Regions from separate parts of the Bacillus sp. S10(2024) genome, predicted to be linked through region 3. Evidence: predicted binding sites of a transcription regulator. Region 3 holds the regulator's gene; each other region holds the start of a gene.
What was found. The regulator NrdR, encoded in region 3, represses ribonucleotide reductase genes. The targets are predictions, from matches to a motif close to AACACNATATATNGTGTT.

Region 1 (4,251 bases), 3.7 Mb from region 3:
TTTTCAATCTCATTTATTATTTCTTCTTTTGTCATCTCAGTCCCATTACAAATATTCCAAGACTGTGGATTATGACAGCCAAAACAACGATGCGGACAGCCCGCAAAAAATACGACTGTCCGCAACCCTTCCCCATCTACCACACTATCATGAATGATGTTCATTACTCTCATGAATGTTTCACCCGCTCCTTTTCTTCACTGCGTTTCGCGCTGTTCCACTTTGACATGTCTCCTACAAGATATCCAGTAATGCGGCGAATTCTTTCAAAGTCATGTTCATTTTCATTCCCACAGCTTGGGCATTCATTTCCAATTATCCCATGATAACCACAACATTTACAGCGATCGACCGGGTGATTAATTGATCCATACCCTACGCCATATTGAGCCATTGCCTTCACAATTTGCTGTAATGCTTTTTGATTATGAATAGCCGCTCCGTCAAGCTCAATATACGTAATATGACCACCATTACAAAGCGCGTGAAATGGTCCTTCTAAACGAATTTTATCAATGGCTTGAATAGGATAATAAACAGGGATATGGAATGAATTTGTATAAAAATTATGATCTGTTACACCTGTAATTGTTCCAAATTCAGCTCGATCTTGTTTGATAAACTTTCCAGATAATCCTTCTGCCGGAGTTGCAATTAATGAGAAATTCAATTGATGTTCCTCTGTTGCTTGATCCATTTTCTTTCTCATATATTCAATAATCTCATATCCAAGCTTCCAAGATTCTTTGTCTTCTCCATGATGTTTTCCCGTTAAAGCAACTAAACATTCCGCTAGACCTATAAAACCTATACTTAATGTACCTTGTTTTAAAATTTCAGCAACAGCATCCTCAGGCTTCAATTTTTCACCGCCACGCCATACTCCTTGCGAATATAAAAATTGAAAATCTCTTGATTTTTTCGTTGATTGATAGGAAAGCCTCTCTAATAATTGACAAATACCTAGATCCACATAATAATTTAAGGCTTCAAAAAATGCTTCTTTCGATCCACTTATACACGCTAATTTCACTAAGTTAAGAGAAGTAAACGATAAATTCCCTCTTCCAATCGCAGTTTCTTCCCCATGAATATTAGACATAACACGCGTACGACACCCCATATAACACACTTCACTTTCAGGACGTCCATCATAATACGCTGCATTAAATGGCGCATCTAAAAATGAAAAATTTGGGAATAATCGTTTCGCTGTCGTTTCTATTGCTAATTGAAACAAGTCATAATTTGGATCTTTCTCTTCAAAATTTACTCCCTTTTTTAACTTGAAGATTTGAATCGGAAAAATTGGTGTTTCTCCTTTTCCTAATCCAGCTTGAGTCGCTCGTAATAATTGTTTAATTAATAATCTTCCTTCTTTTGTTGTATCTGTTCCGTAATTAATGGAAATAAACGGAACTTGCCCCCCACCTCTGCTATGCATACTATTCGAATTATGAATAAACGCCTCACATGCTTGATACGTATCATTTTCTGTTTCTTTCCACGCAAACTCTTCTATTTGCTCAGCTGTTAACGGATATGTTGCTAAACGTTTTTTATGTCGCTCAAACGTTTTTCTCACATATGGCGCCAAATCTACATCGAATAGCGCAAATGATTGTCCACCATGCTGCATATTTTGATTCGCTTGAAAAATAATAGAAGAAAGCGCCAATGCACTTTTAATATCTTGTGGCTGCCTCATATGCCCGTGCCCTGTATGAAACCCGTTTTGCAGCATTTGCGCTAACGGAATTTGCGAACAGGTTGTCGTACCTGTTGCATAAAAATCTAAGTCATGCGGATATAAAATATTTTGATCAATTGCTTGTTTCACTTTCTCAGAAAGCAGTTCTTCTATCGCATAATACCTTGCACTTTCAGAAGCAAATTTTCCCATCATTCCCATTGGAGATCGACCATCAACATTTGCATTTTCTTGCATTAAATCTTGTTCATTTGCATGAACAATTTTCGCGAAAATCCCCTTTAGATTCTCATCATATTCACTATTTTTTTTCATTTCTTGATTCATTCCTTAACCCCCAACAACATCTTGTTCATTTACTATCAAAATGATACAACATATAGTAAGAGTGAATCTGTGAAAAATGTAACATTCTTGTGAAAGTTTTTTTAAGATCTTTTGAATCCATTTTTCCTCATATTTCCGAGTTGAAATTTTACCTTACAAAAAAGAAATGTGATCTTTACAAATGTGTGGTACAATATACGGGAAAAACTCTTTTTACCCTTTATCAACACATTTGAATAAAGGAGACTGAACTTATGCTTACATATCTTGTATTTATCGTTGCCTATTTACTCGGCTCGATTCCATCTGCACTTGTTGTTGGAAAGATTGGTTATGGAATCGACATTCGCGAACACGGCAGCGGAAATTTAGGAGGAACGAATACATTTCGTACATTAGGGAAAAAGGCAGGTTTTATTGTTACAATTGCTGATATTTTAAAAGGGACTTTGGCTACAGCGCTACCGATCATGTTTGGGTTAAATATCCATCCCCTATGGTTTGGATTAGCTGCAGTGGTAGGACATGTATACCCCATCTTTGCAAAGTTCCGCGGTGGAAAAGCAGTTGCTACTTCTGCCGGTGTATTATTATGCTACGCACCACTTTCCTTTGTAATATTAGCGGCTATCTTTTTCACCCTATTATTTACGACGAGATATGTATCACTTTCTTCTATGATAACAGCCGTCTTCGCTGTTATTGCAGCACTTATAAACGGGGATAAAATCTTCATTATTGCCATGTGCTTATTGGCTGGAATGGTTATTTATAGACACCGTGCAAATATTGGACGAATTATAAATAAAACAGAACCAAAAGCAAAATTAACAAAAAAACAAAAATAAGATTGTGACCCACATAACGCAAAAAGAAAACGCGAAGCATATAAATGGCGTCTTTTTGCGTTATTTTTTATACTAAAAGAAAAAGTGATTATGTTGGAGGAATACTAGATGAACATTTCAGTATCAAAAGAAGCACTAAACTGGTATAAAAACGAGCTTGGTTTACAAACCGGTGATAGTCTTCGCTTTTTCGTACAATACGGTGGATGTAGTACCGTTCAAAAAGGTCTTTCTTTAGGAATTCGTAAAGACGATCCTGCTACTCCTGTCGTACAATTCCAAGAAGATGGTATTACTTTCTTTATTGAAGGCGATGATGAATGGTTCTTTGATGGTCATGACTTGTCTGTTACACTTAGCGCTGATGATGAGTTCCCGCAATTTCATTATGTAAAATAAAAAACGTGGCCTACGCCACGTTTTTTTATTGCTTTTTAATCTTCTCATACATCTCATACCATTTTGGGTACAATTTTTTAAATGACACTGGACGAAAACCTTCTTTTTTCGCGCAAATATTCGTTGTAAATGCTGTAATACAACGCTCACCGTTTCCATTATAAATTTCATAGCCATATACAACACGTAGTGGGCTCACAGACTCCACCCATGTTTTCACAATAGCTTTTTCTCCGTAACGCATTGCTTTTCGATATGTAATTTGCAAATCAAGTACAGGAGATACAATTCCATCATTCTCCATTTCAACATACGAAAACCCTAAGTCTTGAATTAATTTCGTACGGCCAAGTTCTAACCATACTAAATAGTTTGCGTGGTACACGACACCCATTTGATCTGTCTCTGCATAACGGATGTCAATCTCCTGTTCTGCTATAAACATCATGTTAACTCCTTCTCGCTTGCATTTCTTTCTACACCTTTAATCATAATACAGAGAATCTGAAAATAAAATAGAAGCGGCGGATCTTTTTTCCTTAAAGGAGTGAGCATATGCTACAAATCATAACTGTACAAAGCGGAGATAACGTGTATAAATTAGCTAAGCAGTACGGAACAACAGCAGAAATAATTGTAAAAGATAATGGATTAAACCCAGGTGAAACACTCGTCGTGGGGCAAGCATTAATTGTGAATACACATGGAAATACCTACTATGTACAACCTGGCGATAGCTTATATAAAATTTCCTTAACCTACAACGTACCTCTTGCCAGTTTAGCAAAAGTGAATCATTTATCATTAAAATCCCCACTCCAAGTCGGACAGCAATTATATGTACCAAAAGGAACAAAAAAAATTATTGAATCCATTGCCTATTTACAACCATCCACAATTCCGATTAAAGAAAGCTTAATTGCTTCCACCAAAGCGATCAATTCATATTTAACCTATTTGGCCTAC
Region 2 (4,251 bases), 2.0 Mb from region 3:
ATTCATCTACTACTTTGCGTAATTTTGTGTAATTTTCATCGCTTGGATTTTGCTCAAATGCTAAAATTAATGGGAAATCTTCTGTTTCTTCTTTAATTAAGTGTTGCTCTAATTCAGTTTTTAATTCATGAAATAACTTGTGAATTTGAGCTAAATGAGGTTGCCCTGCTCCGTGAACGCGTAACACTTTTGTTACGTACGGACTTAATAGTGGTAACTCTTCATTTAAATAGCGATGATGCTTATTCACAACATAGTCAATCAATTCGCTATAAGCAGCTGTTTTCCAATCAATTTCAGATTCGTTTAATAGTTTTGTTTCATAATAAAGAGTATTTAACTTTGTTAAAACCTCTTCTGCTGATAAATTTCTTTCGTTAATAGCATCAATAAGTGGTCTATTACCACCACAACAAAAATCGATTCTATATAATTTAAAAAGATCACTAGCCTTTGGGAATTTTGTAACGATCTCACCAATAACAGAAGTCTCAGTAAATGTATGTTCCATATGAATGCCTCCATAAAGTTTAACTTTAGTATCTGGATTAAGAATATCAATAATTTTGAACCCACGTGGTGATATACATCACTTGTAATGTGTTAAGTTCATCACTGTTTTTTTATAAATAATTCATTACTCTCATTTATGTTTCACTCGATCTGTTTCTTCGCTACGTTTCGCACTATTCCATTTCGACATGTCACCGACTAGGTATCCGGTAATACGGCGGATTCTTTCAATATGATGTTCATCTTCATTCCCGCAGCTTGGGCATTCATTCGCAATCACTCCATTATAGCCACAGCATTTACAGCGATCTACCGGGTGATTAATCGAGCCGTATCCAACTCCATATTGCGCCATTGCCTGTACAATTTGCTTTAATGCTTTTTGATTATGAACAGCTGCTCCGTCCAATTCGATATATGTAATATGACCGCCGTTACAAAGCGCATGAAACGGTCCTTCTAAACGAACTTTATCAAGCGCTAGAATAGGATAATAAACCGGGATGTGGAATGAATTTGTGTAATAGTTATGATTTGTTACACCACTAATTGTTCCAAATTCAGCTCGATCTTTTTTTATAAACTTTCCTGATAATCCTTCTGCAGGGGTTGCGACTAATGAAAAATTCAACTGATATTCTTCCGTTGCTTGATCCATCTTGCTTCTCATAAAGGCAACAATTTCATTCCCAAGATTCCACGAATTTTGATTTTCTCCATGATGTTTTCCGGTTAAAGCAACTAAGCATTCAGCAAGTCCGATAAAACCAATACTTAACGTACCTTGTTTCAAAATTTCAACAACAGAATCTTCTGGTTGAAGTTTTTCACCGCCGCGCCATACTCCTTGAGAATATAAAAAGTGAAAATCCCTTGCCTTTTTTGTAGATTGGTAAGCAAATCGTTCTAATAGCTGGAGAATGCCGAGATCTACATAATGATTCAATGATTCAAAAAATACTTCTTTTGAGTCGCTTATTAATGCTAGTTTTACTAAGTTAATAGATGTAAATGATAAATTCCCTCTTCCAATGGCTGTTTCTTCTCCATGAATATTCGCCATAACACGGGTACGACAGCCCATATAGCACACTTCACTTTCAGGGCGACCATCATAATGCATCGCATTAAATGGTGCATCTAAAAATGAAAAATTAGGGAACAATCGTTTGGCTGTCGTTTCTAATGCTAATTCAAACAAATCATAATTTGGATCATTTTCTTCAAAATTGACACCTTTTTTTAATTTAAAGATTTGAATTGGAAAGATTGGTGTTTCTCCTTTTCCTAATCCAGCTTGAGTCGCTCGCAATAATTGTCTAATTAGCAATCTTCCTTCTTTTGATGTATCCGTTCCGTAGTTAATCGAAATAAATGGTACTTGTCCACCACCGCGGCTATGCATGCTATTTGAATTATGGATAAAAGCTTCACACGCCTGATACGTATCATTTTCTGTTTCTTTCCATGCAAATTCTTCTACCTGTTTTGCTGTTAATGGATATGTCGCCAAACGTTTTTTATTTCTTTCATACGTTTTTTTCACATAAGGTGCTAAATCTATATCAAACATTGCAAATGATTGCCCACCGTGCTGCATATTTTGATTTGCCTGAAAAATAATAGAAGAAAGAGCCAACGCACTTTTAATATCTTGTGGCTGTCGCATATGTCCATGACCTGTATGAAATCCTTTTTCCAGTATTTGTGCTAGTGGAATTTGTGAGCACGTTGTTGTACCTGTTGCGTAAAAATCTAAATCGTGTGGATATAAAATATTTTGATCAATTGCTTTTTTTACCTGTTCAGAAAGTAAATGTTCTACCGCATAATATTTTGCGCTCTCAGATGCAAATGTTCCCATCATTCCCATTGGAGATCGGCCATCAACATTTGCATTTTCTTGCATTAAGTCTTGATCGTTATCCTGTACAATCGTGTTAAATGTTGTCCATAAATTATCCCATGACTGTTTTGTTATTCTACTTGATGGATTCATTCCATCCACCCCTTATCTATATATAGTGTTAGTTTTGATAAAATGATACTTCATATAGTGTTTTTTCGCAAGGACATCAAAAAAACTAATATAAAATTAATATATACGGTAGTTACAAGTATTTTTTGAGGATATAGCTTTAGAGTTTAATAAACTTATCCAACTATTCTCAGGCAGTAATATTCCCACCTCAAACTTCGGTGAAGGCAAAGAAGCGAGGTGGGGGAAGAAAAAAATTCACTGATAAAAGTGTCACTTTATAAAATAAAAGATATAAAATCATAATGCAGTGATTTCACTCACAGTATCCTTCCTCAATATAGTTTATCCTTAATAAAAAGCTTACTCCTAGTAATACCCCCGCCTCAAAATGAAGAGAAAGTAAAAAAGTTAGGAGGGGGTAGTTCAATCTATATAAATATTGTTCTCAAGTTCTTTGGTTCATTCAGTAGCAAAGTATGTTAAAAAACTATTGGAAATATCACTTTTACAAAATTTTATAGGGTTAATGGCATGAATTCTTTTGTAGGTATCGGTATATGACATTGTTGATAAAAAACTTTGGGTAAGGGTGTTGGAAGAATGAAGTTAATTATTCCAAAGCAGCATGGGGCATGGGGAATGCTGCTTATTCCATTTGTATTGGGTGTTTTAATTGGTAAAGGGACATGGTATCACATACCGCTCTTTTTGGCATGGTTGTTTGTGTACTTAGCTACGTATCCTTTATTAATGTACGTAAAACAACCGCGAAAGAAGTATTATTTACATTCTTTCTTTCTTTATTTTAGTGTGGCTTGTGTGTGTGCGATCATTGCTCTTATATATGAATGGCGTATTGTGTTCTTTTCCATTATTATGCTCCCATGTTTTTTTGTAAATATTTACTTTTCTCGCCAAAAAAACGAACGAGCTTTACTAAATGACATGTGTGCGATTATTTTGTTTTGTATAGGGGGAATCATTAGTTATTATTTCACAATGAAAACAGTTGATGAAAAGATATGGGTTGTTGCAACTATATCATTTTTATATTTTATGGGAAGTACGTTTTATGTGAAGACAATGATTCGTGAGAAAAAGAATCCAACGTATCGCTTAGTTTCATGGGGGTATCATTCTTTACTTGTAATTGCGACTTTCATTGTATCACCGTGGTTTACCATTGCCTTTATACCAAGTTTGATACGATCTATATTACTTTATGGTAGAAATATTTCGATTCTACAAGTGGGTATTTTAGAGAGTATCAATTCTATTTACTTTTTTGTTTCAGTAGTATTGTTAGCCAGAGCATTACTGTAATAATTATTACAGTAAGTTTGTGAGTGTTTAGTAATATCTTGATAAGGAAACTGACTCAAATAGTTTGTTTACATTTCATATATATGATCCTGCTATTTGCGGGTAGTAATTGATTATGATTTGAATACTAAATCCTGAAAGGACTGTATAAATAATGACTTTCTATCAAATGTTAACGCCATATTATGATGAAATTTTTCCTGTAAATGAGAAACAAATAAATTTTATAGTCTCTTATTTACAAAAAGGAAGCTCTATACTGGATGTGGGCGCAGGAACAGGTAATGTAGCCCAAGCGCTAGTTGAAAAGGGGTTTGCTGTTACTGCGATGGAACCAGAGAGGACGATGGCTGCAAAAATTCGGGAGAAAGCTGCAGTTTACGAAGGGATATTTAGTGTAAATACATTTGGAATGCAACAAATTGAAAATGTGC
Region 3 (4,251 bases):
ATTATTAAATAAAAAAATTTGAAAATAATGAAATTGTTTAGTGACATATCTTCTTTTTGTGTTATACTATTATTGGGATTTGAGATGAATAGTATAACGCAATCAAGGGGGATAACATATTATGATTCGTGTGGCAATTAATGGGTTTGGACGTATTGGGAGAATGGTGTTTCGTCAGGCAGTAAAAGAAAGCGCATTCGAAATTGTAGCGATTAATGCGAGCTATCCATCAGAAACGTTAGCACATTTAATTAAATATGATACAGTTCACGGTAAATTTGATGGTACAGTAGAAGCGTTTGAAGATCATTTATTAGTAGATGGTAAAATGATTCGCCTTTTAAACAACCGCGATCCAAAAGAATTGCCTTGGAAAGAACTAGGGGTAGACATTGTAATTGAAGCAACAGGTAAGTTTAATTCTAAAGAAAAAGCAAGTCTTCATGTAGAAGCTGGTGCGAAAAACGTTATTTTAACTGCGCCAGGAAAAGATGAAGATGTTACAATTGTTGTTGGTGTAAATGACGACCAACTTGATATTACAAAACATATCGTTATTTCAAATGCATCTTGCACAACAAACTGTTTAGCGCCTGTTGTAAAGGTGTTAGATGAGCAGTTTGGAATTGAAAACGGTTTAATGACAACAGTTCATGCATACACAAATGACCAAAAAAATATTGATAATCCACATAAAGATTTACGTAGAGCACGTGCATGTGGCCAATCTATCATTCCAACAACGACAGGTGCTGCGAAAGCGTTAGCAAAAGTTCTTCCGCATTTAAATGGAAAACTTCATGGTATGGCACTTCGCGTTCCGACGCCAAATGTATCTCTTGTTGACCTAGTTGTAGATGTAAAACGCGACGTAACAGTGGAAGAGATTAATGAAGCATTTATGAATGTTGCGAATGGTGCATTAAAAGGAATTGTTGCATTTAGCGATGAACCGCTTGTTTCTATAGATTTTAATACAAATACGCATTCTGCAATCATTGATGGTTTATCCACAATGGTAATGGGTGATAGAAAAGTAAAAGTACTTGCTTGGTACGATAACGAATGGGGTTATTCTCGTCGTGTTGTAGATCTTGTAAAGCTTGTTGTAGATCAATTTGCGAAACAAGAAAACGTACAACATATTTAATAGATGAGAAAAGGGCAGGCGTTAGCCTGTCCTTTTTCTATTTATAATAGAAAAATATTACATATTTTTTCTGTGTAAATCACCTAGAACAGCTATGATTACTGTGGTTTCGGAGCTATTCTATTTTTTTAGAAAAATAAATGGGAAAATGTCATTTGAAAAAATAAAAAACTGTTGTTGCAAAATAAAAATAAACAAAGTATACTAACATTCGTAAACTTAAGAGCTGAGGTGGTAGTCACTGCTTAAAGGGTTAGGACCTCTCTGGACTAACTTTCCCCCGTGGTAGTGGAGCAAGCCAAATTGCAAATTAGTTTTCAATTCGAACAGTTAAATTAAATTAACAAGGGGGAACTGTAGAATGGATACTATGGATACTATGGGTCGTCACGTAATCGCGGAACTTTGGGATTGCGATTTCGACAAGCTTAATGATATGCCTTATATTGAAAAATTATTTGTGGATGCAGCACTTCGAGCAGGCGCTGAAGTACGTGAGGTTGCTTTCCATAAATTTGCACCACAAGGTGTAAGCGGAGTTGTAATTATTTCTGAATCTCACTTAACAATTCATAGCTTTCCGGAGCATGGTTATGCAAGTATTGATGTATATACTTGTGGTGACCGCATTGATCCAAATGTTGCTGCAGAGTACATCGCTGAAGGTTTAGGCGCAAAAACGAGAGAGAGCATTGAACTTCCTCGCGGTACAGGTAGCTTCGAAATTAAGCAAAGAGAAACAAAAGCTCTTTAAAAAAGAAGATAATTGATTTAAAATGTAAAGAGGTGTATAATACACCTCTTTTTAGTTTTTTTTTATATCTATAATATAAGAAGAAATTTGTTTATACATAAGTATATTTGATTAAGTGTTTATAATATAGAAGAGAAAATTCTTGTTTATAATGTTTTAGTTTTGTTAAGATAAAATTAAATTGTAAAGGAGTGAATGGATTGCGTTGTCCATCCTGTTTTCACAATGGTACGAGAGTATTGGATTCACGTCCGGTTGACGAAGGGCGATCAATTCGCAGAAGAAGAGAGTGCGAAAGCTGTCTCAATCGATTTACAACATTTGAACGCGTCGAAGAGCCGCCGCTTATTGTTGTAAAGAAAGAAGGGACACGAGAAGAATTTAACAAAGAGAAAATTTTGCGTGGTTTAATTAAAGCGTGTGAAAAGCGACCTGTAACGTTAAAACAATTAGAAGAAATCACGCAACATGTAGAACGGGAATTGCGTAACTTAGGAATGTCAGAAGTAAAAAGCGATATGATTGGTGAAATGGTCATGGAAGCGCTTCGAGATATTGATGATGTTGCATATGTACGTTTTGCATCTGTTTACCGACAATTTAAAGATTTGAACGTATTTATTGAAGAGTTGAAAGATATTCTTCAAAAAGAACGAAAATAAAAGAGCTAGAAGCGTAAGCTATTAGCTCTTTTTTCACTCATAATGATAATAAGAATGGATGATAGAAAGGATTTGCAAGGATGGAAAGACAGTCATGGATGGAACTGTTGCCAATTGACCGTTATAAAGTAAGTGCAAGGGGGCTGCTCAGCAACTATGATCGTAAAGTGCTGACAATGTTATATCAACCGCTAATTGGTAGTAAAGCTTTTAGCCTATATATGACGTTGTGGGGCGAGTTAGAGCAGGAGCGTTTATTTGGAAAAGAAAATACACATCATTCTATTATGGTAACAATGCAGATGCAGCTCCCGGAGATTTATGAAGAACGTCTAAAGTTAGAGGCGATTGGGCTTTTAAATGTGTATGTGAAAAAAGAAAAAGATATTCGCATGTTTATTTATGAGTTACGGCCACCGCTTATGCCAAAGCAATTTTTTGATGATATTGTATTAAGTATTTTTTTATATAACCGCTTAAGCAAGGCGAAATATAATCAAGTGAAGCAATATTTCTTAGAAGAAGAATTTGACTTTGCTTCATATGAAAATGTAACACGATCTTTTAACGATGTGTTTGGTTCTTTTAATCCAGGACAAGTTGAGCATGCCAAGGAAGAACTGCTTATACCAAATGCAACTGTGATGCCGAGCAGAGCAGAGGGGAATGCGCCGCAAATTTGGAATGATTTCTTTGATTTTTCATTATTTGTAGAAGGATTATCCGCGCTTGTGCCGCGCAAAGCAATTACGGATCAGATGCGTGAATGTGTGATTATATTAGCTTACGTATACGGCATTGATCCGTTATCCATGCAAAATATTGTTCTTGGCGCTGTTACGGAGCATAATACAATTGATATGGAACGATTGCGAAAAGGTGCGCGTGATTGGTACCAATTTGAGAATGGACAGGCACTTCCTAAGTTCAGTGAGCGAACGCAGCCATTGCATGCACGGACAATGAAGGAGAAAGAACCGACAACACAAGAAGAGATGCTCATTAAACAGTTAGAGGAAATTTCACCAAGAGAGTTATTAAAAGAAATTTCGGGCGGGGCTGAACCGACGAAGGCTGATTTGCAAATTATTGAAGATGTGATGTTGAGTCAGAAATTAACGCCAGGTGTTGTAAATGTACTTATTTATTATGTAATGCTTCGTTCTGATATGAAGTTAGCGAAATCGTATGTAGAGAAAATTGCCGGACACTGGGCTCGTAAAAAAATTACAACCGTAACGGAAGCGATGGGACTTGCGAAAGAGGAAAATCGCCAATATCAAGAATGGGCAGAAACAAAGAAAAAAGGAAAGACAACGAAGAAAACGGTTCGTAAAGAACTTGTACCAGACTGGTTAAAGGAACAAACAGAAGATAGCAAACCATCACATCGTAGTGAAGAGCAAGGGAAATTAGAAGAAGAGCGTAAAAAGTTAGAGGAAGAGCTGAAAAAATATAAGCGAAACTAACAGAGGCGAGCTCCTTTTGAGGTGAAGAAATGGAACCAATTCAAAATACATTTGCGAAGTTAATGCAAAATGAAAATTTTAAGAATAGATATGAAGTATTAAAAGAAGAGGTAATGGCGCATCCGCGTGTGAAAGCATTTATAGAAGAACATCAAGGTGAAGTAACAACGTCGATGATTGAGCGCAGCCTTGTGAAGCTATATGAGTACATTGGAC

Region 1: the regulator NrdR is predicted to act here: its motif matches at 2,081-2,098, upstream of AB1280_RS04025 (anaerobic ribonucleoside triphosphate reductase).
Region 2: the regulator NrdR is predicted to act here: its motif matches at 2,557-2,574, upstream of AB1280_RS13000 (anaerobic ribonucleoside triphosphate reductase).

The regions. Positions count from the first base shown of each region.
Region 1 covers NZ_JBFLUR010000002.1:777,709-781,959, reverse strand. The annotation lists gene nrdG (anaerobic ribonucleoside-triphosphate reductase activating protein) at 1-173, opposite strand, end outside; gene AB1280_RS04025 (anaerobic ribonucleoside triphosphate reductase) at 170-2,026, opposite strand; gene plsY (glycerol-3-phosphate 1-O-acyltransferase PlsY) at 2,293-2,886, shown strand; gene AB1280_RS04015 (HesB/YadR/YfhF family protein) at 2,995-3,285, shown strand; gene AB1280_RS04010 (acyl-CoA thioesterase) at 3,311-3,730, opposite strand; gene AB1280_RS04005 (glycosyl hydrolase family 18 protein) at 3,841-4,251, shown strand, end outside.
Region 2 covers NZ_JBFLUR010000002.1:2,552,161-2,556,411, reverse strand. The annotation lists gene ric (iron-sulfur cluster repair di-iron protein) at 1-511, opposite strand, end outside; gene AB1280_RS13000 (anaerobic ribonucleoside triphosphate reductase) at 644-2,512, opposite strand; gene AB1280_RS12995 (YwiC-like family protein) at 3,095-3,817, shown strand; gene AB1280_RS12990 (class I SAM-dependent methyltransferase) at 3,972-4,251, shown strand, end outside.
Region 3 covers NZ_JBFLUR010000002.1:4,517,078-4,521,328, forward strand. The annotation lists gene coaE (dephospho-CoA kinase) at 1-12, shown strand, start outside; gene AB1280_RS22970 (glyceraldehyde-3-phosphate dehydrogenase) at 122-1,150, shown strand; gene speD (adenosylmethionine decarboxylase) at 1,521-1,904, shown strand; gene nrdR (transcriptional regulator NrdR) at 2,105-2,566, shown strand; gene AB1280_RS22985 (replication initiation and membrane attachment family protein) at 2,647-4,035, shown strand; gene dnaI (primosomal protein DnaI) at 4,065-4,251, shown strand, end outside.